Linked DNA regions of Thiohalobacter thiocyanaticus. Each later gene encodes a partner of the first gene's protein in a complex. Links are inferred from orthologs where the notes say so. Each region holds a gene or a part of one and is shown in the gene's direction. Other genes may lie near its edges.

Region 1 (10,028 bases):
GACGAGCGCAAGATCGACCGCATCGTGCCGGTGGAACGCAACGACGCCCACAAGCTGATCGAGGAATGCATGATCTCAGCCAACGTGGCCGCGGCCCGCTTCCTGTCGCGCCACAAGATGCCCGCTCTCTACCGGGTGCACGATGGCCCCAAGAGTGAAAAGATCGAGGATCTGCATACCTTCCTGGGTGAGCTCGGGCTCAAGCTCAGGGGCGGCGACAAGCCGCAGGCACAGGACTATGCCCGGCTGCTGGAAAGCATCCAGGACCGGCCGGATGCGCACCTGATCCAGACGGTGCTGCTGCGTTCCATGTCGCAGGCGGTCTATACCCCCGACAACGCCGGCCACTTCGGTCTGGCGCTGGATCAGTACGCGCATTTCACCTCGCCGATCCGGCGTTATCCGGATCTGCTGGTGCATCGCGCCATCCGGCATGTGCTGCGCAACAGCAAGCGCAAGAAGGCCCAGGCCTTCAATTATTCGCACACCGACATGCAGAAGTTCGGCGAGCAGTGCTCCATGACCGAGCGCCGCGCCGACGAGGCCACCCGTGACGCCGAGGACTGGCTCAAGTGCGAATTCATGATGGACAAGGTGGGCGAGGTCTACGACGGCATCATCAGCAGTGTGACCTCGTTCGGGATTTTCGTGGAACTGCGCGATATCTTCGTCGAGGGCCTGGTCCACATCACCGCCCTGAAGAACGACTACTATCATTTCGAGGCCCACGGCCACCGTCTGATCGGCGAGCGCACCCACAAGATCTATCGTCTGGGCGATGCCATCCGGGTCAAGGTGGTGCGGGTGGATCTGGACGAGCGTAAGATAGATTTCGAACTGGCCGAGGCCGCTCCCGAGGCGCCTGCTGCACCCGCGGAGAAGAAACGCAAACGCCGCCGGGGCGGCAGGAAGCGCGGGGGGCATTCCTCGCAGCGCAACAAGAAGAGGTCGACATCATGATGAAGAAAGTCCTTCCCCTGGCCGTGACCGCCGCTCTGGTGGCGGGCTGCGCCGCCGATGATCCCAACCGCCGGGCCAAGACCGGTGCGGCCATCGGTGCCATTGCCGGCGCCGTGCTCGGTCATCAGATCAATGACGAGAAGGGCGCGGTCATCGGCGGCGTGGCCGGTGCCGTTGCCGGCGGCGTGGTCGGCAACTACATGGACAAGCAGCAGCTGGAGTTCGAGCAGGCCCTGGCCGAGGAGCAGCGTCAGCACGAGATCGAGATCCAGCGGCTGGAGGACGAGAGCCTCAAGATCGACATCGCCAGCGAGGTCTCCTTCGATTTTGACAGCGCCGAACTCAAGCCCAGCTTCCGGCCCACCCTGGACAAGGTCGCCGATATCCTGCAGCGCTACGAGCGCACCGTGGTGCATGTGGTCGGCCACACCGACAGCGTCGGTGCCGAGGAATACAACCAGCGCCTGTCCGAGCGTCGGGCCCGCAACGTGGCCGAGTACTTCGCCTCGCGCGGGGTACTGAGCGAACGCCTGCGCGCCGAGGGCCGCGGCGAGCGCGAGCCGCGCGCCACCAACGACACCGCCGCCGGACGTCAGCTCAACCGTCGCGTCGAGCTCTACGTCAAGCCGATCGTCGAAGGCCAGGAGCGCGAGGCCTACGAGGCCCCGGCCGGGCCGGCCAGCTGGCAGTAAGCTGTTACGGGTACAGCCGCGCCGCGCGTCGTCTCGACGGGCGGCGTTTTTTATTCACGGCGGCGAGAAAAACGCAGAGTGCGCAGAGACGCAGAGACGCAAAGTTTCTAAATTACAAAGCTGTTATAAATTGTTGCAGGCCGCGCCCCTGTGGGCTCATTCCGACGCAGGCCGGAATCTGATGGCCACGGCGGTTTCTGGATTCCGGCATTCGCCGGAATGGCGGGAAATATATCAGGTAATACTGTGAGTCTTGCATGACTGAAATGAACTTCACTGCGCCTCTGCGGCCTCTGCGTTATTGTCACGCAGTCTGGAGATTAGTCTTCAGCCATGGCTAAATCCGAACATATCTACGGCATCCACGCGGTCGAGGCGTGGCTCGGCCGCTCTCCCGAGCGTCTGCGCCAGCTGTGGCTGCAGGAGGGGCGTGACGATGCCCGCCTGCAGCGTCTGGCGGCCGCGGCCGAGCGGGCGGGCGTCAAGCCGCAGCGGGTGCCGCGCACGACCCTGGAGCGACTGGCCCCGGAGGCGCGCCACCAGGGCGTGGTGGCCGAGGTGCTGCCGCTGCCGCCCGGCGATGAATCCGGACTGCAGAATCTGCTCGCGGACCTGGGGCCGCAGGCCCTGCTGCTGGTGCTGGACGGGGTGCAGGACCCGCACAACCTGGGGGCCTGTCTGCGCACGGCGGATGCCGCCGGTGCCGACGCCGTGGTGCTGCCGCGGGACAAGTCCGCCGGCCTCACCCCGGTGGCGCGCAAGGTGGCCTCGGGGGCGGCGGAGACGCTGCCGGTCTTCACCGTGACCAACCTGGCCCGCGTCCTCGAGCGGCTCAAGGCGGCCGGCTTCTGGCTCTACGGGGCTGCCGGGGAAGCCGATCAGAGCCTGTACGAACAGTCACTTGAGGGACGCGTGGCCTGGGTGCTCGGGGCCGAGGGCAAAGGTCTGCGGCGCCTGACCCGCGACCACTGCGACGTCCTGGTGCGCATCCCCATGGGGGGCACGGTCGCGAGCCTGAATGTCTCGGTGGCCACCGGGGTGGTGCTGTTCGAGACCCGCCGGCAACGGCTGCTGTTGCCAAGTGATTGATCCTGCCGGCAACGGCGCGTAGAATACACCGCCTTTCGGGTCGCCGGCAGGCGAACCGATTCCCTTGCCGCACCGGAATGGCCGGGCGGCTGCTGAATCCACAAGGGGTTTACAATGCGACACTATGAAATCGTGTTTCTGGTCCATCCGGACCAGAGCGAGCAGGTCAATGCCATGGTCGACCGCTACCGTGCGACGATCGAGAACGGCGGCGGCAGTATCCACCGGCTCGAAGACTGGGGCCGCCGGCAGCTGGCCTATCCCATCCAGAAACTCCACAAGGCCCACTACGTGCTGATGAACGTCGAGTGCGGCCAGGACGTGCTGGACGAACTCAACAGCGCCTTCCGTTTCAACGACGCCGTGCTGCGCAGCCTGGTCATTGCCCGGGACGAGGCCGTGACCGATGCCTCGCCGCTGGCACGCAAGGACGACAAGGACAGCGACGAGGGCGAGTCCAGGAGCGGTTCCCAGGACAGCGAAGACGCCGCCTGAGCGGGCGGACGCGGGCGCGCGCTTGGAGCGCAATCAGGTCCGGATCGACGGCCGGGTGAGCCGGGCCGCGCAGTTGCGTCAGTCGCCGGCCGGCATCCCCATCGCGCACTTCGTCCTCGACCACCAGTCGGAACAGACCCAGGCCGGCCTGCGCCGGCAGAGCCGGTTCCGCATCGCGGTGGTCGCCGCCGGCGCCGAACTGGCTGCGCAGGCCGGGCGGCTGCAGCGGGACGACCGGGTCCGGGTCAGCGGCTTTCTCAGCCGCGCCGATTCGCGCAGCGGGGACCAGCGCCTGGTCATACACGCACAACAGATCGAATACGCGGGGCTCGCAGAGCCCGCAGACTGAAGAGGAAGACAACAGATGGCACGCTTTTTTCGTCGCAGGAAATTCTGCCGCTTCACCGCCGAGGGCGTGAAGGAGATCGACTACAAGGATCTCGGCACCCTGAAGAACTACATCACCGAGACCGGCAAGATCGTTCCCAGCCGGATCACGGGCACCAGCGCCAGGTATCAGCGCCAGCTGGCCACCGCCATCAAGCGCGCGCGCTACCTGGCCCTGCTGCCCTACAGCGACTCGCACTGAGGCCTTGGGCGGCGCAGGCGCGGCCGCCCGGGCATCCCGGACCGCCGGGGGCTGAATGCGGGCACTGGCCAACTATGTCATGCGCGGCCGTCTGGCCGCGATCGCGGTGCTGGTGGTGAGTTCCTTCGCCGCCCTGCTGCTGCCGCCGCTGACCTCGCCGCTGGCCTATGTCGGCGGCGGCGCGCTGGGTCTGGTGACCCTGCGCCGCGGGGCCGGGGAGGGCGGCATCGTGCTCGCCGGCGGCCTGGTCGGCATGAGCCTGCTGGGCCTGGCCCTGGGGGATACGCCGACCGTACTGGTCCTGACCGGCCTGATCCAGTGGCTGCCGCTGTGGCTGGTCGCACTGGTGCTGCGGGTGACGGTGTCCTGGCAGCGCACCGTGCAGGCGATCCTGGGCCTGGGCGCGGCCTTCGTGCTGCTGCAGTACCTGTGGCTGGGGGATCCCGGCCAGTGGTGGGAGGCGCAGCTGCGGCCGGTGGTGGAACGGATGCAGGCCGGCGGCGGCCAGGACCTGGAGGCCATGCTGGTCCAGGTGGCGGGCTGGATGCCGGCCCTGGTGGCCACCGCCCTGATTGTCGGCATCACCCTGAGTTTGGCCCTGGCGCGGGCCTGGCAGTCGCAGTTGTACAATCCGGGCGGCTTCGGCCGGGAGTTCCGGGAATTCCGGCTGGGCACCGCGACCGCGCTGCTGAGCGTGGCGCTGCTGCTGATCGGCATCGCCACCGAAGGCGCTCTGGGCGGGCTGGCCGCCCAGCTGGTCTGGATTCTGGCCGCAGGCTGCCTGTTGCAGGGCATTGCCGTGGCCCACGGCATCGTCAACCGGCGGGGGCTGGCCCGCGGCTGGCTGGTGGCCATCTATGTACTGTTGCTGTTTGTCCAGCCTTACAGCGGCCTGGTGCTGGCCCTGACCGGGCTGGCGGACAACTGGTTCGATTTTCGTCAACGCGTCGCCGCCCCCCCGGCATGAGGGCGGCGGCAACGATCACAGCGTGAGGTGTGTCATGGAAGTGATTCTTCTGGAAAAGGTGGCCAATCTGGGCGCCCTGGGCGACCAGGTCAGGGTCAAGCCCGGCTATGGCCGCAATTATCTGATCCCGCAGGGCAAGGCCACCCCGGCCACCCCCGAGAACATCGAGAAGTTCGAGCAGCGCCGGGCCGAGCTGGAGCGCCAGGCCGCCGAGGCCCTGGCTGCCGCCCAGACCCGGGCGGAGAAACTGGAGGGCTATGAGCTGACCCTGACCGCCAAGGCCGGCGACGAGGGCAAGATGTTCGGCTCGGTCGGCACCTCCGACATCGCCGAGGGCCTGCAGGCGGCCGGTCACGAGGTCGAGCGTCAGGAAGTGCTGCTGCCTGAGGGCGCCTTCCGTCAACTCGGCGAATACGAGGTCCAGCTGCGCCTGCACGCCGACGTGGAAGCCACCATCAAGCTGGTGATCGTCGCCGAGTAAGGCCAACCCCCTGATATCCATCAGGGCTGTTGCACCTCATGCCAACCCCCGGCCGCGGCCGCTTGTCCGTGGCCGGGGGGCTTTGTATGCTGGCAGGCAATCCCGGACACGCCGCCCGCAGGTATAATCACACTCATGCCAGATACCCTTTCCACGGCCGATGCCCTGGCATCACAGACCGAAGCGCTGAAGGTCCCGCCGCACTCCATACCCGCCGAGCAGTCGGTGCTGGGCGGTCTGATGCTGGACAACGAGGCCTGGGACCGGATCGCCGACCGGGTGGCCGAGGATGATTTCTACCGCCGCGACCATCGCCTGATCTTCCGCGCCATCGCCGAACTGGCCGAGCACGGCAAGCCGCTGGACGTGGTCACCCTGGGCGAGTGGCTGGAAAACGCCGACCTGCTCGAGGAGGCCGGCGGCATGGGCTACCTGGGCGAACTGGCCCGCAACACCCCCAACGCGGCCAATATCACCGCCTATGCCGACATCGTGCGCGAGCACTCTATCCTGCGCCAGCTGGTGCAGGTCGGCACCGATGTGGCCAACAGCGCCTACTTTCCGGAAGGGCGCAACGCCCAGGAACTGCTCGATCACGCCGAGCAGAAGGTGTTTACCATCGCCGAGCAGGGCAAGCGCGGCCGCTCCGGTTTCACTGCCATCAAGGATCTGCTCACGAAGACGGTCGATCGCATCGACTACCTGTTCCAGCTCGACAATCCCATCACCGGCGTGCCCACCGGCTTCAACGACTTCGACGAGATGACCGCCGGGCTGCAGCCCTCGGACCTGGTCATCGTGGCCGGCCGCCCCTCCATGGGCAAGACCACCTTCGCCATGAACATCGTCGAGCACGCCGCGATCAAGAACAAGACGCCGGTCGCGGTGTTCAGCATGGAGATGCCGGGCGAACAGCTGGCCATGCGCATGATGTCCTCGCTCGGGCGCATCGACCAGCACAAGGTGCGCACCGGCAAGCTCGAGGACGAGGACTGGCCGCGGCTGACCTCGGCGGTGAGCATCCTGGCCGACGCGCCCCTGTTCATCGACGATACCCCGGCGCTCAGCCCCAATGACCTGCGGGCCCGTGCCCGGCGCCTGAAGCGCGAGCACGACCTGGGCCTGATCGTGATCGACTACCTGCAGTTGATGCAGTCCTCCAGCCGATCCGACAACCGCGCCGCCGAGATCTCGGAGATCTCGCGCTCGCTCAAGGCCCTGGCCAAGGAACTGCACGTGCCGGTGGTGACTCTGTCGCAGCTCAACCGCAGCCTGGAGCAGCGTCCCAACAAGCGCCCGGTGATGTCGGACCTGCGCGAGTCGGGCGCCATCGAGCAGGACGCGGACATGATCGTGTTCATCTACCGCGACGAGGTCTACAACGAGGACAGCCCGGACAAGGGCACCGCCGAGATCATCGTCGGCAAGCAGCGTAACGGCCCCATCGGCACCCGCCGGCTGACCTTCCTCGGCCAGTACACCCGGTTCGAGAATTTCACCATGGACGACTACGGCGTCGAGGACTTTGCATGACCCGTCCCGTCCGTGCGCGCGTCGCGCTCGACGCGCTGCGGTCCAATCTGGAACTTGCCCGCCGCACCGCCCCGCACAGCCGTATCCTGGCCGTGGTCAAGGCCAATGCCTACGGTCATGGCCTGGTGCCGGTGGCTCAAGCCCTGGAGGCCGCCGATGCCTTCGGCGTGGCCGGGGTGGAAGAGGCGCTTTTCCTGCGCCAGGCCGGCATTAAAAAGCCCATTGTCCTGTTAGAGGGCTTCTTTCATGGCGCCGAACTGGATGAGGTCATCCGGCATCGCCTGAGTCTGGTGCTGCATGCCGCGCATCAGCTCGAGGCACTGGCTGCGGCCGCGCCCGCGGCGCCGCTGCGGGTCTGGGTCAAGCTCGATACCGGCATGCACCGGCTGGGCTTCGCGCCCGGCGAACTGCCGTCCGTGCTGCAGCGGTTGCAGGCACTGGAGGGGGTGGAGCTGGCCGGCCTGATGACCCATTTCGCCTGCGCGGATGACCGTGCCGATCCCGCCACCCGCCGGCAACTCGAACGCTTCGACGCGCTGGCCGGGGGACTGGAGGGTGAACACAGCCTGGCCAATTCCGCCGCCCTGCTGGGCTGGCCGCAGACGCATGCCGGCTGGGTCCGGCCCGGCCTTATGCTCTACGGCATCTCGCCCTTCGTTGACAGTCTGGCCGTTGATCACGGTCTGCGCCCCGCCATGACCCTGGAGACCGAACTCATCGCTATCCGCGACTGCGCCGCCGGCGATGCCGTCGGCTACGGCGGGGCCTGGGTCTGCCCCGAGGCCATGCCGGTGGGGGTGGCCGCCATCGGTTACGGCGACGGCTATCCGCGCCATGCCCCGGCCGGTACCCCGGTGCTGGTCGACGGTCGGCCGGCGCAGCTCGTCGGGCGCGTCTCCATGGACATGATCACCCTCGATCTGCGCGGCCTGCCCGAGGCCCGGGTGGGCAGCCGGGTGAGCCTGTGGGGCGAGGGGCTGCCGGTCGAGCATATCGCCCGCGCGGCCGGGACCATCCCCTATGAACTGGTCTGCGCCGTGACCGCGCGGGTGCCGCTGGTGTATGAGTGAGTAGGATGGGTGAAGGCGCGCAGCGCCGTAACCCATCATCCGGCCGGGGTACAGCGATGGGTTGCGCTGCGCTTCACCCATCCTACCTGCTGACCACTGACCCCGGCACATCCCTTGCATTTCTTCCGGCAGACGCCGAAACGTCAAATCCGTGACTGCGCGTCATTATTGAGAATCAGCCGGAGTCGGACTCTTGGAAATCGCTTTCCGCCGCTGTCGCGGCCTGTGTCTGCTGGTGAATTGCCTGCTGTTGTGTCTGCCGGCCGCAGCGGCCGGATCGGAGGATATCGCCCGCCTGCTGCGCGACGGCGACACCACGGCCGCCTGGGAACAGGCCCGGATGCTTGCCCCCGAGCGGGCGGGCGAGCCGGCGTTCGACATGCTCTACGGCCTGGCAGCGGTGCGGTCCGGGTATCCCGAACACGCCGTGTTCGCCTTCGAGCGGGTGGTGGCACTGGAGCCGGGCAATCACCGGGCCCGGGTGGAGCTGGCCCGGGCCCATTATCTCGCGGGCAACCTCAACCTCGCCAGCGCCGAGTTCGAGCGGGTGCTGGCCATCAATCCACCGCAGCGGGTGCGTGATAACGTACATACCTTTCTGGATGCCATCGAGCGCCGCCAGGCGAGCCTGTCGACGCGGGTCACCGGCTATCTGGAGTTGCGGGCAGGCACGGACAGCAACGTCAACAGCGCCACCTCGGATGACACCCTTGAGATCCCGGCGCTGGGCACCTTCACGCTCAATGGGGCCAGCCTCGACCGCAGTGACGAATTCGTGGAGAAGAATGCCGGCCTGGCGGTGGTGCATCCGCTGACCCGGCGGCATGCCCTGTTCGCCGACCTTACCTACAAGGACCGGGAGAACATCGAGACCCAGGCCTACGATCTGCGCTCGGTGACGCTCAATGCCGGCCCCATGCTCGCCGTTGCCGGCGGCCGGCTGCGGCTGCCCCTGAACTATCAATTCCTGTATCTGGACAACAGCAAGTACCGCCGCCTCGGCAGCGTCGGTTTCGACTGGACGCGTGACCTGGGACGGCGGGACCAGCTGCAGCTGTTCGGCCAGTACGGCAGCCTGCGTTACCCGGACAACGCGGCGCGCAACGCCCGGCTGGCGCTGGGCGGCGCCGGCTGGAGCCATCGCTTCCCCGATCCGGATGTGCAACTCTCGGCCAGTACCTATGTCGGCGACGAGGCCACCCACGATACCGTCGGCGAACACAACGGCAAGCAGTATCTGGGCCTGCGCCTGGGCGGCCAGTGGACGCTCACCCCGCACCACAGCCCCTATTTCTCGCTGGCGGCGCAGTGGAGCGAACACGACGCGAGGGATCCGGTCTTCGCCCCGACCCGCGAGGACGAGTTCGCCGAGGCCCGCCTGGGCTGGGCCTGGACACCCGCCGATGCCTGGCTGTGGCGGATCGAGCTGGCCTATACCCGCAACGATTCCAATATCTCGCTGTACCAGTACACCCGCAGGCAGGCCTTTGCGGGCGTGACCTGGCGGTTCAATTGATCGAGGTGTGACATGCAAGCGATCGCGCGTTCAACCCTTGCCCTTCCGGGGCTGCTGCTCGGTCTGTGTCTGCTGTGCGGGCTGACGAGCGTGCAGGCCGCCCCGGCACCGGCCGGCCATGTGATTATCGCCCGGGGTGAGGTGCAGGCCATCTCAGCCGCGGGCGAGGCGCGCGACCTGCGCCGTCGTTCCCCCTTCTATGCCGGGGAAACGCTGATGACCGGCACCGATGCCACGGCCCAGCTGCGCTTCAGTGACGGCGCCCTGGTCGCGCTCAGGCCGGACACCGAGTTCCGGGTCGACCGCTACCGCTACGAGGCCGGGGGCGGGGAGGGCGACGAGAGCATCTCCACCCTGATCAAGGGCGGCTTCCGCACCATCACCGGCGCCGTCGGCAAGCAGGACCCGGACAGCTATCGGGTCGATACCCCGGTGGCGACCATCGGCGTGCGCGGCACCCATTATGAAGCCGTGGTGGGCGCAGGCCTGGCGGTTGCCGTCTGGCAGGGCGGCGTCACGCTGCGCAATGAAGGCGGGGCGCTGAATCTGGGGCAGGGTGCCAATTACAGTTTCGCCACCATCGCCAGTGCCGACCGTCCGCCGCGGGGACAGCTGCAGCCGCCGCCCGGACTGAAA
Region 2 (10,108 bases), 2.6 Mb from region 1 along the record:
ACTGCGCCCGGCCTTCTATGCTGAGTCGGAGGCGCCGGCGACAGGCGGGGAGCCGGAATCCACCTTCGACCGTCTGGTCGGCAGTCTTCCGTGGGCCAAAGGGTGAGGGATCAGGGTACCTGCCATGCGCTTCACCTCCAGACAGACCAGCCGGATCGGCAACCGCAGCAGCAACCAGGACCGCAGCCTGGTCCTGGCCGACAGCGACGGCGTCCTGCTGGCCGTGGCCGACGGCATGGGCGGTCATGCCCGCGGGGACCTGGCCGCCCAGGCCTTTGTCGACAGTCTGGCCCGCCGCTTCCGCCAGCGTGACCCGCTGCAGGACCCGGCGGAATTCCTGACCGAGGCCCTGGCGGCGGCCCACCGCACCATCATCGCGGTCGGCCAGGCCCAGCGGCCGCCCATCGCGCCGCTGACCACCGGCGTGGTGTGCCTGATCAGCGGCGAGACCGCGCACTGGGCGCACGTGGGCGACAGCCGCCTGTACCTGCTGCGCCAGGACACGGTGGCGTTCCAGACCCGGGACCACACCCCGCTCGCCGACATGATCGACGCCGGCCTGCTCAGCGAACGCCAGGCACGCAGTCACCGGCTGCGCAACCAGGTCAGCCGCTGCCTGGGTGATGCCACCGTTGTGCCCGAACCCACCCTCGGGCCCACCGCCTGGCTGCAGCCCGGCGACGTGCTGCTGCTGTGCTCGGACGGCCTCTGGTCGCCGCTGGAGCCGTCGCAGCTGCAGACACTGACCGCCAGCGAGAATCTTGCCGACTGCCTGGAGACCCTGGCCGTCACCGCCGAGGCACGCAGTTATCCGCACAGCGACAATGTCACCGCCGTGGCCCTGCGCTGGGAGGGCGCAGACAGCGGCAGCGAACCGGCACCGGAGAGCGGGCAACGGACCGGAAACGGGAACGATACCGGGTCTCTGTCCAGCCTCGACCGCGCCATCGCCGCCATCGAACAGGCCATGGCCGATTATGCCGATGAAATCCCCACCGACGCCCCTGCCCAGGACCGCTCGCAGTCAGTATAATCCCGGGCTTTCCCCGCCCTGCGGTCGATCACGACAACCAAGGATTTCCCATGCGCCCCAGCCACCGCGCGCCCGACGAACTGCGCCCTGTACGCCTGACCCGCAACTACACTATGCACGCCGAGGGCTCGGTGCTGGTGGAGTTCGGCAACACCCGGGTGCTGTGCAACGCCAGCCTGGAGCCCCGCGTACCGCCCTGGCTGCGCGGCCAGGGCCAGGGCTGGGTCACGGCCGAATACGGCATGCTGCCGCGCTCGACCCATTCCCGCATGGGCCGTGAGGCCGCCCGCGGCAAACAGGGCGGGCGCACCCTGGAGATCCAGCGCCTGATCGGCCGTTCGCTGCGGGCCGTGGTGGACATGAAGCAGCTGGGCGAACGCACCCTGACCCTCGACTGCGACGTACTGCAGGCCGACGGCGGCACCCGCACCGCCAGCATCACCGGCGGCTATGTGGCCCTGGCGGACGCCATCCAGCACCTGCTCGATCGCGGCGAACTGAAGCAGAGCCCGCTCACCGGCCTGGTGGCCTCGGTCTCGGTCGGCGTCTACCAGGGCACCCCGGTACTGGACCTGGACTATGCCGAGGACTGCAACGCCGAGACCGACATGAATGTGGTGATGGACGACCAGGGCAACTTCATCGAGGTGCAGGGCACGGCCGAGGGCCATCCCTTCAGCCGCGACGAACTCATGCGCATGCTGAACCTGGCCGAGGGCGGCATCTTCCGCCTGATCGAGGCCCAGAAAGCGGCCCTGGGCACGGCATGAGCGGAATGAAACGCGTGGTGCTGGCCAGCGGCAACCCGGGCAAGGTGCGCGAGATCAACGCCCTGCTGGAAGGGCTGGGCATCGAGGTGCTGCCGCAGTCCGAATTCGGCGTCCCCGAGGCCGACGAGACCGGGCTGACCTTCGTCGAGAACGCCCTCCTCAAGGCGCGCAACGCCGCCGAGCATACCGGTCTGCCGGCCATCGCCGACGACTCCGGCATCGAGGTCGACGCCCTCAACGGCGCCCCCGGCATCTACTCGGCCCGCTATGCCGGCCCCGGCGCCAGCGACGCGGACAACTGCGACAAGCTGCTCGCGGCCCTGCAGGACACGCCCGAGCATCAACGCGGCGCCCGCTTCCAGTGCCTGCTGGTGTACCTGCGCCACGCGGCCGACCCCACCCCCCTGATCTGCCAGGGCACCTGGGAGGGCCGTATCCTGCACGCCCCGCAGGGCGAGAACGGTTTCGGCTATGACCCGCTGTTCTACGTTCCCACCCACGACTGCAGTGCCGCCGAACTGGCGCCGGCAGAGAAGAACGCCATCAGCCACCGCGGCCAGGCCCTGCGGCGGCTGCTGGAAGCATTGCGGGCCTGATCGGCACAAACACCTAAACGCAGAGACGCAGAGGCGCAAAGTAAATCCGGGTATGCGTTGCCGCGGCGCTGCGCGCCCGCGGCATCGGAAAAGCCAGGGCTGCATCATTTGTCAGCAGCGAAAGGTGTTCAGCCCTATACTCAATATACTTTGTGCCTTTGCGTCTCTGCGTTAGTGCAGTTGTTACCGACACTACACCATGTTCAATTTCACCGCCCCGCCGCCGCTCGCGCTCTATGTGCATATCCCCTGGTGTGTGCGCAAGTGTCCCTACTGCGATTTCAACTCGCACGAATTGCGTGACGAGCTGCCCGAGCGCGACTACATCGCCGCCCTGATCCGCGATCTGGACCAGGACCTGCCCATGGTCTGGGGCCGGACGGTGGAGAGCATCTTCATCGGCGGCGGCACGCCCAGCCTGTTCAGCGCCGAGGCCATTGCACGGCTGCTGTCGGAACTGCGCGGCCGGCTGCCGCTGAAACCGGACCTGGAGGTCACCCTGGAGGCCAACCCCGGCACGGTGGAACAGCAGCGCTTCGCCGACTTTCGCTCCGCCGGCATCAATCGACTGTCCATCGGCATCCAGAGTTTCGACGATGACCAGCTGCAGAAACTCGGCCGCATCCACGGTCGGCGTGAGGCCATCCGTGCCGCCGAGGCCGCGCACGCGGCCGGTTTCGACAATTTCAACCTCGACCTCATGTTCGGGCTGCCGGACCAGCGCCCGGACCAGGCCCTGGCCGATCTGAACACGGCGCTGGATCTCGAACCGTCCCACCTGTCCTGGTACCAGCTCACGCTGGAGCCCAATACCTGGTTCTACAGCCATCCGCCCCGGCTGCCGGATGATGACACTTTGGGGGATATCCAGGAGGCAGGCCGGGGGCGCCTCGCCAGCAGGGGCTATACTCAATACGAGGTCTCGGCCTTTGCCCGCAGCGGCCACCTGTGCCGGCACAATCTGAACTACTGGCGTTTCGGGGATTATCTGGGCATCGGTGCCGGCGCCCACGGCAAGCTCACACTCGCCGCCGAACAGCGCATCCTGAGGCGGTGGAAATGCAAACACCCGCGCGACTATCTCGCCCATGCCGGAACCGCCGCCGGCATCGGCGGCAGCCAGACACTGGGCGCGGCCGACGCGCGGTTTGAATTCCTGCTCAATGCGCTACGCTTACAGGAGGGGTTCACGCCGGAGCTTTATACGGCACGCACCGGCCTGGCCTTCGCCGACCTGGCGCCCGCGCTCGACCCACTGATCGAACGCGGGCTGCTGGAACTGGACACGCATATCCGGGCCACCCCAACGGGTTACAGATTTCTCAATGATGTGTTAGCGGACATGCTTCCCGATGACGCGCTCTGACCTGCAACAGCACGCCGACATCTGCCCCTACTGCGGAGAGCCGATCGAGGTTACGCTTGACCTGTCCGCCGGCTCCGCACGCTTCATAGAAGACTGCCCGGTGTGCTGCAAGCCCATCGAGCACCGCCTGCAACTGGATCCGCTGGACGAGAGTTACAGCCTCACGCTGCATCGTGACGATGAGTAACGGCGACCACTACACGCCCATCGACTGCGGCCTCTACAGCAACTTTGAACTCGCTATCCTGCGCGGCTGGCGCCTGCAGGTCACCTGGCAGGACAACTCCGGGCTCGATCACATCGAGTTGCTGCGTCCGCGCGACCTGCAGACCCGCGACCACGCCGAATATCTGATCGCCGAGCGCGGTGACGGCGAGCGCATCGAGATCCGCCTGGACCGCATCCGCGAGGCGCAGCGGCGGGAGGAAGGGAACTGAACAAAGAGCGCCACGGAATACACGGAAAGCACGGAAAATTGCATGCATGCAACGCATGTTCTGCTGCCCGGCGCGCAGCGCCAGGGCAGCAGATTGATAGTTTTATGTCCGTGTATTCCGTGGCGCTCTTGATCTTGAGATCCGTCACCCCAATAGCTCCGCCCACAGGTCGTGTTCGCTGGCATCGGTAATACGCACGTCGAGGAACTCACCGGGCCGCGCATCGGTGGTATCGACGAACACCAGGCCGTCGATCTCGGGAGCGTCGGCCGCGCTGCGGGCGATGGCGCCCTCCTGATCCACTTCATCCACCAGTACCCGCAGCTCGCGGCCGATCTTCGCCTGCAGGCGGGCGGCACTGATCTCACCCTGCACCTCCATGAACCGGGCCAGGCGTTCCTGTTTGACGGCTTCTGGCACCGGATCAGGCAGGGCGTTGGCGGCCGCACCCTCGACGGGTGAATAGGCGAAGGCGCCCACCCGGTCCAGCTGGGCGGCGCGCAGGAAGTCCAGCAGTTCCTCGAACTGCGCCCCGGTCTCGCCGGGGAAGCCGACAATGAAGGTACTGCGCAGGGTGATGTCGGGGCAGTCGCGACGCCAGGCCTCGATGCGTTTCAGGGTGTTGTCGGTCGCCGCCGGACGCTTCATCGCCTTGAGCACCGGCAGGCTGGCGTGCTGCAGCGGGATGTCCAGGTAGGGCAGGATCAGCCCCTCGGCCATGAGCGGAATCAGCTCATCGACATGGGGATAGGGATAGATGTAATGCAGCCGCACCCAGGCATCCAGCCGGCCCAGTTCGCGCGCCAACTCGGTCAGGCGGGTCTTCACCGGCCGCCCGCCCCAGAAACTCATGGGATATCTTTTATCCACGCCATAGGCACTGGTGTCCTGGGATACCACCAGCAGTTCCCGCACCCCGGCGCTGACCAGGTTCTCGGCCTCGGTCAGCACCTCGCCGGCCGGGCGGCTGTCCAGATCCCCGCGCAGGCTGGGGATGATGCAGAAGCTGCAGTGATGATTGCAGCCCTCGCTGATCTTGAGATAGGCGTAGTGGCGCGGGGTGAGCTTGAGCCCGCCCGGCGGCAGCAGCTGGGTGTAGGGCTCGGCCGGCGGCGGCAGGTGTTCATGCACCCTGGCCATGACCTCTTCGTAGGCATGCGGACCGGTCACGGCCAGCACCGCCGGATGGAGTTCACGGATCTTGCCGGCCTTGCCGCCCAGACAGCCGGTCACGATCACCCGGCCGTTGTCGGCCACGGCCTCGCCGATGGCCTCCAGCGACTCGGCCTCGGCGGCGTCGATGAAGCCGCAGGTGTTGACCACCACCAGGTCGGCCCCGGCATAGTCCGGGACGATGCCATAGCCCTCGGCCCGGAGCTGGGTGAGGATGCGCTCGGAGTCGACCAGGGCCTTGGGGCAGCCCAGACTGACGAAGCCGATATTGGGGGTACGGGACATGGAACTCGCTGCCGAAGCGGGAAGCGGCGCGTGGCCGGGGCTCGGCATCATAGGCCAAAACCTGCCGGCCGGGAATGCCCGCCGCTGACGAGCGCATGCGTCAAAAGCACTTTCAGATCAAAAACAACAGGTTGAAATCGATGATTTGAAATCCGTCATATTCCAGGCGCCAAAAGCATGACATCCCCTACCCCGCGTGCTAGAGTCAATTACAGAACAATAAATAACGCCGCCCGGGCGGCGCTGAACGGGAGAAGGCCCATGCAACAGGCGCATCACTCCACTTTCGACTTCGACCGCTGGTCCGAACTGGCCAGCCGTGACCCCGAGGGCTTCGAGGCCCGCCGCACCCAGGCCATCGAGGCCGCGATCCGCCAGGCCCCCGTCCGCACCCAGGCCCGGCTGCGGCGTCTGCAGTGGAAGCTGGACCAGGTCCGGCGCACTTCAGGCACCCCGCTGGCGGCCTGCATCCGCATGCACAACCTGATGTGGGACTCGGTCTATGGCCGGGGCGGGCTGCTGGAGAGTCTCAACCGGGATCCGCGCCAGGGGCTGCCGGCGCGCCCGGGCAATGTGGTGAACTTCGCCCGCCGCGACGCAAAGGGCTTGTGAGCCCGGTCCGATTTCCGTATCATTGCCGGCCTTTCCGCCACCCAGACGGTGGCGCGGTATCGCCGAGGACCCAGAAATGAAAGCGGAAATCCATCCCGAATACAACGTGATAACCGTGACCTGCAGTTGCGGCAACAGTTTCCAGACCCGCTCGACCGTGGGCCGCGACCTCAGCGTCGAGGTCTGCTCCAGCTGCCACCCCTTCTACACCGGCAAGCAGAAGATCCTGGACACCGGTGGCCGTCTGGACCGGTTCCGTCGCAAGTACGGCATGAAATAAGGCTTCAACCCGTGCTGCCACGGGTTGGATCACTGACAGCGAGGGCGCGCCGGGTGACCGGCTGCGCCCTCGTTGCGTTCGGCCTGCTGACGGCGCTCGCCGCGCCTGCCGCCGACACCGACGGCTGCCTGACCGAACGCATCGACGAGCGGGTGCGGGTCAGCCAGACACTGGACGGCGACACCCTGGCCCTGCAGGACGGCCGGCGGCTGCGCCTGATCGGCATCAATGCGCCCGAACTGGGCCACGACGGCGCCCCCCACGAGCCCGGCGCCCTGGCGGCGCGGGATGTCCTGCGCCGGCTGGTCTTTCTCAACCGCAATCAACTCGGTCTGCGCCTCGGGCGCGAACGCGAGGACCGCTACGGCCGACTGCTGGCCCACGCCTTCCTCGATGACGGCCGCAATCTGACCGCGCTCATGCTCGAACAGGGCCAGGGCTTCGCCCTGACCGTCCCGCCGAACACCTGGCAGGCCACCTGCTATCACGCCACCGCGGCCCGGGCCCGCAGTGCCGGCAAGGGGCTGTGGCGCCGGCCCGACTTCCGCCCCCGGCCGGCCGCCGACCTGCCGATCTCCACCGAAGGTTTCCGGTTTATCTGCGGCCGGGTCACCCATGTGAGCGACGGGCAGTATAATCGGTGGATCAACCTGCAGGGCAATGTCGCCCTGCGCATCGCCCGGACCGACCTGAAGGCGTTCGGAGGGCTGGACTGGAAGGCATTGCCCGGCCGCGAGATCGAGGCCAGCGGCTGGATCTATCAGCGCCGCGGCCAGCTGCGGCTGCAGATCCGCCATCCGCTGATGCTGACCGTCCTCGGCCCGCCCCCGGGCAGGAATGAACACGCACCGGACTGAGATCATGCTGACACTGCTGCCGCGACTGCCCCTGCTGATCCTGACGCTTCTGCTGGCCGGACCGACCCTGCTCGCCGGCTGCGCCACCAACCCGGTCACCGGCGACAAGGATCTGGTGCTCATGTCCGAGGAGCGTGAAATCGCCCTGGGGCGGGAACTGAATCCCCAGATCCTGGAGCAGATGGGCCGGTATGAGGACCCCGAACTGCAGGCCTATGTACAGCGCGTCGGCGAGCGGCTGGCCACCCAGAGCCACCGGCCCGATCTCGTCTACCGCTTCACCGTGCTCGACAGCCCGGACGTGAACGCCTTCGCCCTGCCCGGCGGCTATATCTACATCACCCGCGGCCTGCTGGCCTACCTCAACTCCGAGGCCGAACTGGCGGCGGTGCTGGGCCACGAGATCGGCCATGTCACCGCCCGCCACACGGTGCGCCAGCACAGCGCGGCCACCGTCACCGGGATCCTGGCCACGGTGATCGCCGGCAGTACCGGCGTGCAGGGCGCCGGGGACCTGGCCAACATCGCCGGCACCGCCCTGGTGCGCGGCTACGGCCGCGAGCATGAACTGGAAGCCGACCGCCTGGGCGCCGAGTACCTGGCCCGGACCGGCTACGCCCCCGGCGCCATGCTGGGGGTCATCGAGGTACTCAAGGACCAGGAACAGTTCGAGATCCGGCTGGCCGAGGAGGAGGGCCGCGAACCGCGCGTCTACCACGGCCTGTTCTCCACCCATCCCAGCAACGACCAGCGGCTGCAGGAGGTGGTGCATGCCGCCGAGGCGCACACCCGCAACGGCGGCCGCATCGAGCGCGACGCCTTCCTGCAGCGCAGCGACGGGCTGGTCTTCGGTGACAGCGAGGCCGAGGGCATCCGCCGCGGCAACCGCTTCTATCACGCCCCGCTGGACCTGGCCATCAGCTTTCCGTCGGGCTGGAAGGTCGAGAACCTGCCCGACCGGGTCGTGGCCACCACCCGCAGCGGCGACGGCATGATCCAGTTCACCATGGCCGATCTGAACAAGCGCATCCCGCCGCGGGACTTCCTGCTCCAGCGCCTGAAGCTGGCGAACCTGGAACACGGCGAGGCGATCACGCACCAGGGCATGCAGGGCTACACCGCCATCGCCCGCCAGGATACGACCAAAGGCCGGCTGCCGGTGCGCCACGTGGTGCTGTATCGCAACGACAAGGCGCTGCTGTTCGCCGGCGCGGCCGATACCAGCGGCGACCCCTTCCGCTACGACCGCCTGGTACTGGAAACCGCGCGCAGCTTCCACCCCCTGACCGAGGCCGAACGCCAACTGGCCCGTGCCCTGCGCATCCGGGTCATCCGCGCCGGGAGCAGCACCCGTATGGCCGACCTGGCCCGGGAATCCAGCATCCCCAACCATCCCGAGGCGCAGCTGCGACTGCTCAACGACCTCTACCCCGACGGCGAGCCCGCCGCCGGCAACCTGATCAAGACCGTGCCCTGAGCCTCACCTGAACTGCGCGGCTATAACGCAGAGGACGCGCAGGCATTTATGCCCTGCGGGTACGGAGACGCAGAGACAACGATGGGCTGAACCCAATATACTTCGCGCCTCTGCGCCTGCGCGTCCTTTGCGTTACCATTGCCCAACCCCGAACGCACCCGCCAAAACAAAGGACCGAACCGGATGTCCCGCGACTACAGAGAACGCGCCCTGGCCTATCACGCCGAACCCCGGCCGGGAAAGATCGCCATCGAGGTCACCAAGCCCTGCAACAGCCAGGATGACCTGGCCCTGGCCTACACCCCGGGCGTGGCCGAGCCGGTGCGCGAGATCGCGCGCGACCCGCACAACGCCTTCCGCTACACCGCCAAGGGCAACCTGGTGGCGGTGATCACCGACGGCACCGCGGTACTGGGACTGGGCAATGTAGGGCCGCTGGCCGGCAAGCCGGTGATGGAGGGCAAGGGGGTGCTGTTCAAGCGCTTCGCCAACATCGACGTGTTCGACATCGAGGTCGATGCGCCGGCCACGGAGGATTTCATCGACACTGTCGCCCGCATCGCGCCGACCTTCGGCGGCATCAACCTGGAGGACATCGCCGCGCCGCGCTGCTTCGAGATCGAGCGCACCCTGATCGAGCGGCTCAATATCCCGGTCTTCCACGACGACCAGCACGGCACCGCCATCATCATCGCCGCCGGCCTGCTCAACGCGCTGGAGATTCAGGGCAAGTCGCTGCCCGAAGCCGATATCGTCTGCGTCGGCGCCGGCGCGGCCGGCATCGCCTCCATGGACCTGCTGCTGGCACTGGGCGCCGACCGCAAGCGCATCCTGCTGGTTGACCGCCAGGGCGTCATTCACAGCGGCCGCGAGGATCTCAACCCCTACAAGCAGGCCTATGCAGTGGAGACCGACAGGCGCAGTCTGGCCGACGCCATGCAGGGCGCCGATGTGTTCATCGGGGTATCGGGGCCGGATATCCTGAGCCCGGAGATGCTGGCCAGCATGGCCGCGCGGCCGATCGTGTTCGCCCTGTCCAATCCCGACCCCGAGATCCGGCCTGAGGTCGCCCTCGAGGTGCGCGACGACATGATCATGGCCACCGGGCGCAGCGACTACCCCAACCAGGTGAACAATGTACTGGGCTTCCCGTTCATCTTCCGTGGCACGCTGGACGTGCATGCGCGCGAGATCAACCAGCAGATGAAGATCGCTGCCGTGG

Evidence for each region.
Region 2: rplI (region 1) and rpmE share a complex: the UniProt entries of both Bacillus subtilis proteins name them as parts of the 50S ribosomal subunit. The link is inferred for Thiohalobacter thiocyanaticus from one-to-one orthologs.

What each region holds. Positions count from the first base shown.
Region 1 is NZ_AP018052.1:2,631,724-2,641,751, reverse strand. The notes cover bases 3,702-6,549. They hold rplI (50S ribosomal protein L9), read left to right. Parts: upstream 3,702-4,826; coding sequence 4,827-5,273; downstream 5,274-6,549. Other genes in these bases: dnaB (replicative DNA helicase), read left to right, coding at 5,409-6,549; CFK21_RS12140 (DUF2232 domain-containing protein), read left to right, coding at 3,881-4,792; rpsR (30S ribosomal protein S18), read left to right, coding at 3,702-3,825. Outside these bases: rnr (ribonuclease R), read left to right, coding at 1-960; CFK21_RS12165 (OmpA family protein), read left to right, coding at 960-1,652; 23S rRNA (guanosine(2251)-2'-O)-methyltransferase RlmB, read left to right, coding at 1,986-2,741; rpsF (30S ribosomal protein S6), read left to right, coding at 2,856-3,236; priB (primosomal replication protein N), read left to right, coding at 3,259-3,585; more of rpsR, read left to right, coding at 3,601-3,701; more of dnaB, read left to right, coding at 6,550-6,806; alr (alanine racemase), read left to right, coding at 6,803-7,876; CFK21_RS12120 (tetratricopeptide repeat protein), read left to right, coding at 8,070-9,392; CFK21_RS12115 (FecR domain-containing protein), read left to right, coding at 9,405-10,028. UniProt on the Bacillus subtilis protein: Binds to the 23S rRNA.
Region 2 is NZ_AP018052.1:47,809-57,916, forward strand. What follows is about bases 5,023-7,950. They hold rpmE (50S ribosomal protein L31), read left to right. Parts: upstream 5,023-6,348; coding sequence 6,349-6,552; downstream 6,553-7,950. Other genes in these bases: rimO (30S ribosomal protein S12 methylthiotransferase RimO), read right to left, coding at 5,023-5,660; CFK21_RS00300 (DUF3135 domain-containing protein), read left to right, coding at 5,922-6,272; CFK21_RS00305 (thermonuclease family protein), read left to right, coding at 6,606-7,409; CFK21_RS00310 (M48 family metalloprotease), read left to right, coding at 7,414-7,950. Outside these bases: CFK21_RS00260 (serine/threonine protein kinase), read left to right, coding at 1-106; CFK21_RS00265 (PP2C family protein-serine/threonine phosphatase), read left to right, coding at 125-1,033; rph (ribonuclease PH), read left to right, coding at 1,084-1,803; CFK21_RS00275 (XTP/dITP diphosphatase), read left to right, coding at 1,800-2,399; radical SAM family heme chaperone HemW, read left to right, coding at 2,599-3,765; CFK21_RS00285 (CPXCG motif-containing cysteine-rich protein), read left to right, coding at 3,752-3,952; CFK21_RS00290 (Rho-binding antiterminator), read left to right, coding at 3,945-4,202; more of rimO, read right to left, coding at 4,347-5,022; more of CFK21_RS00310, read left to right, coding at 7,951-8,886; CFK21_RS00315 (malic enzyme-like NAD(P)-binding protein), read left to right, coding at 9,070-10,108. UniProt on the Bacillus subtilis protein: Binds the 23S rRNA. While neither of the L31 paralogs is essential, this protein seems to function as the main L31 protein.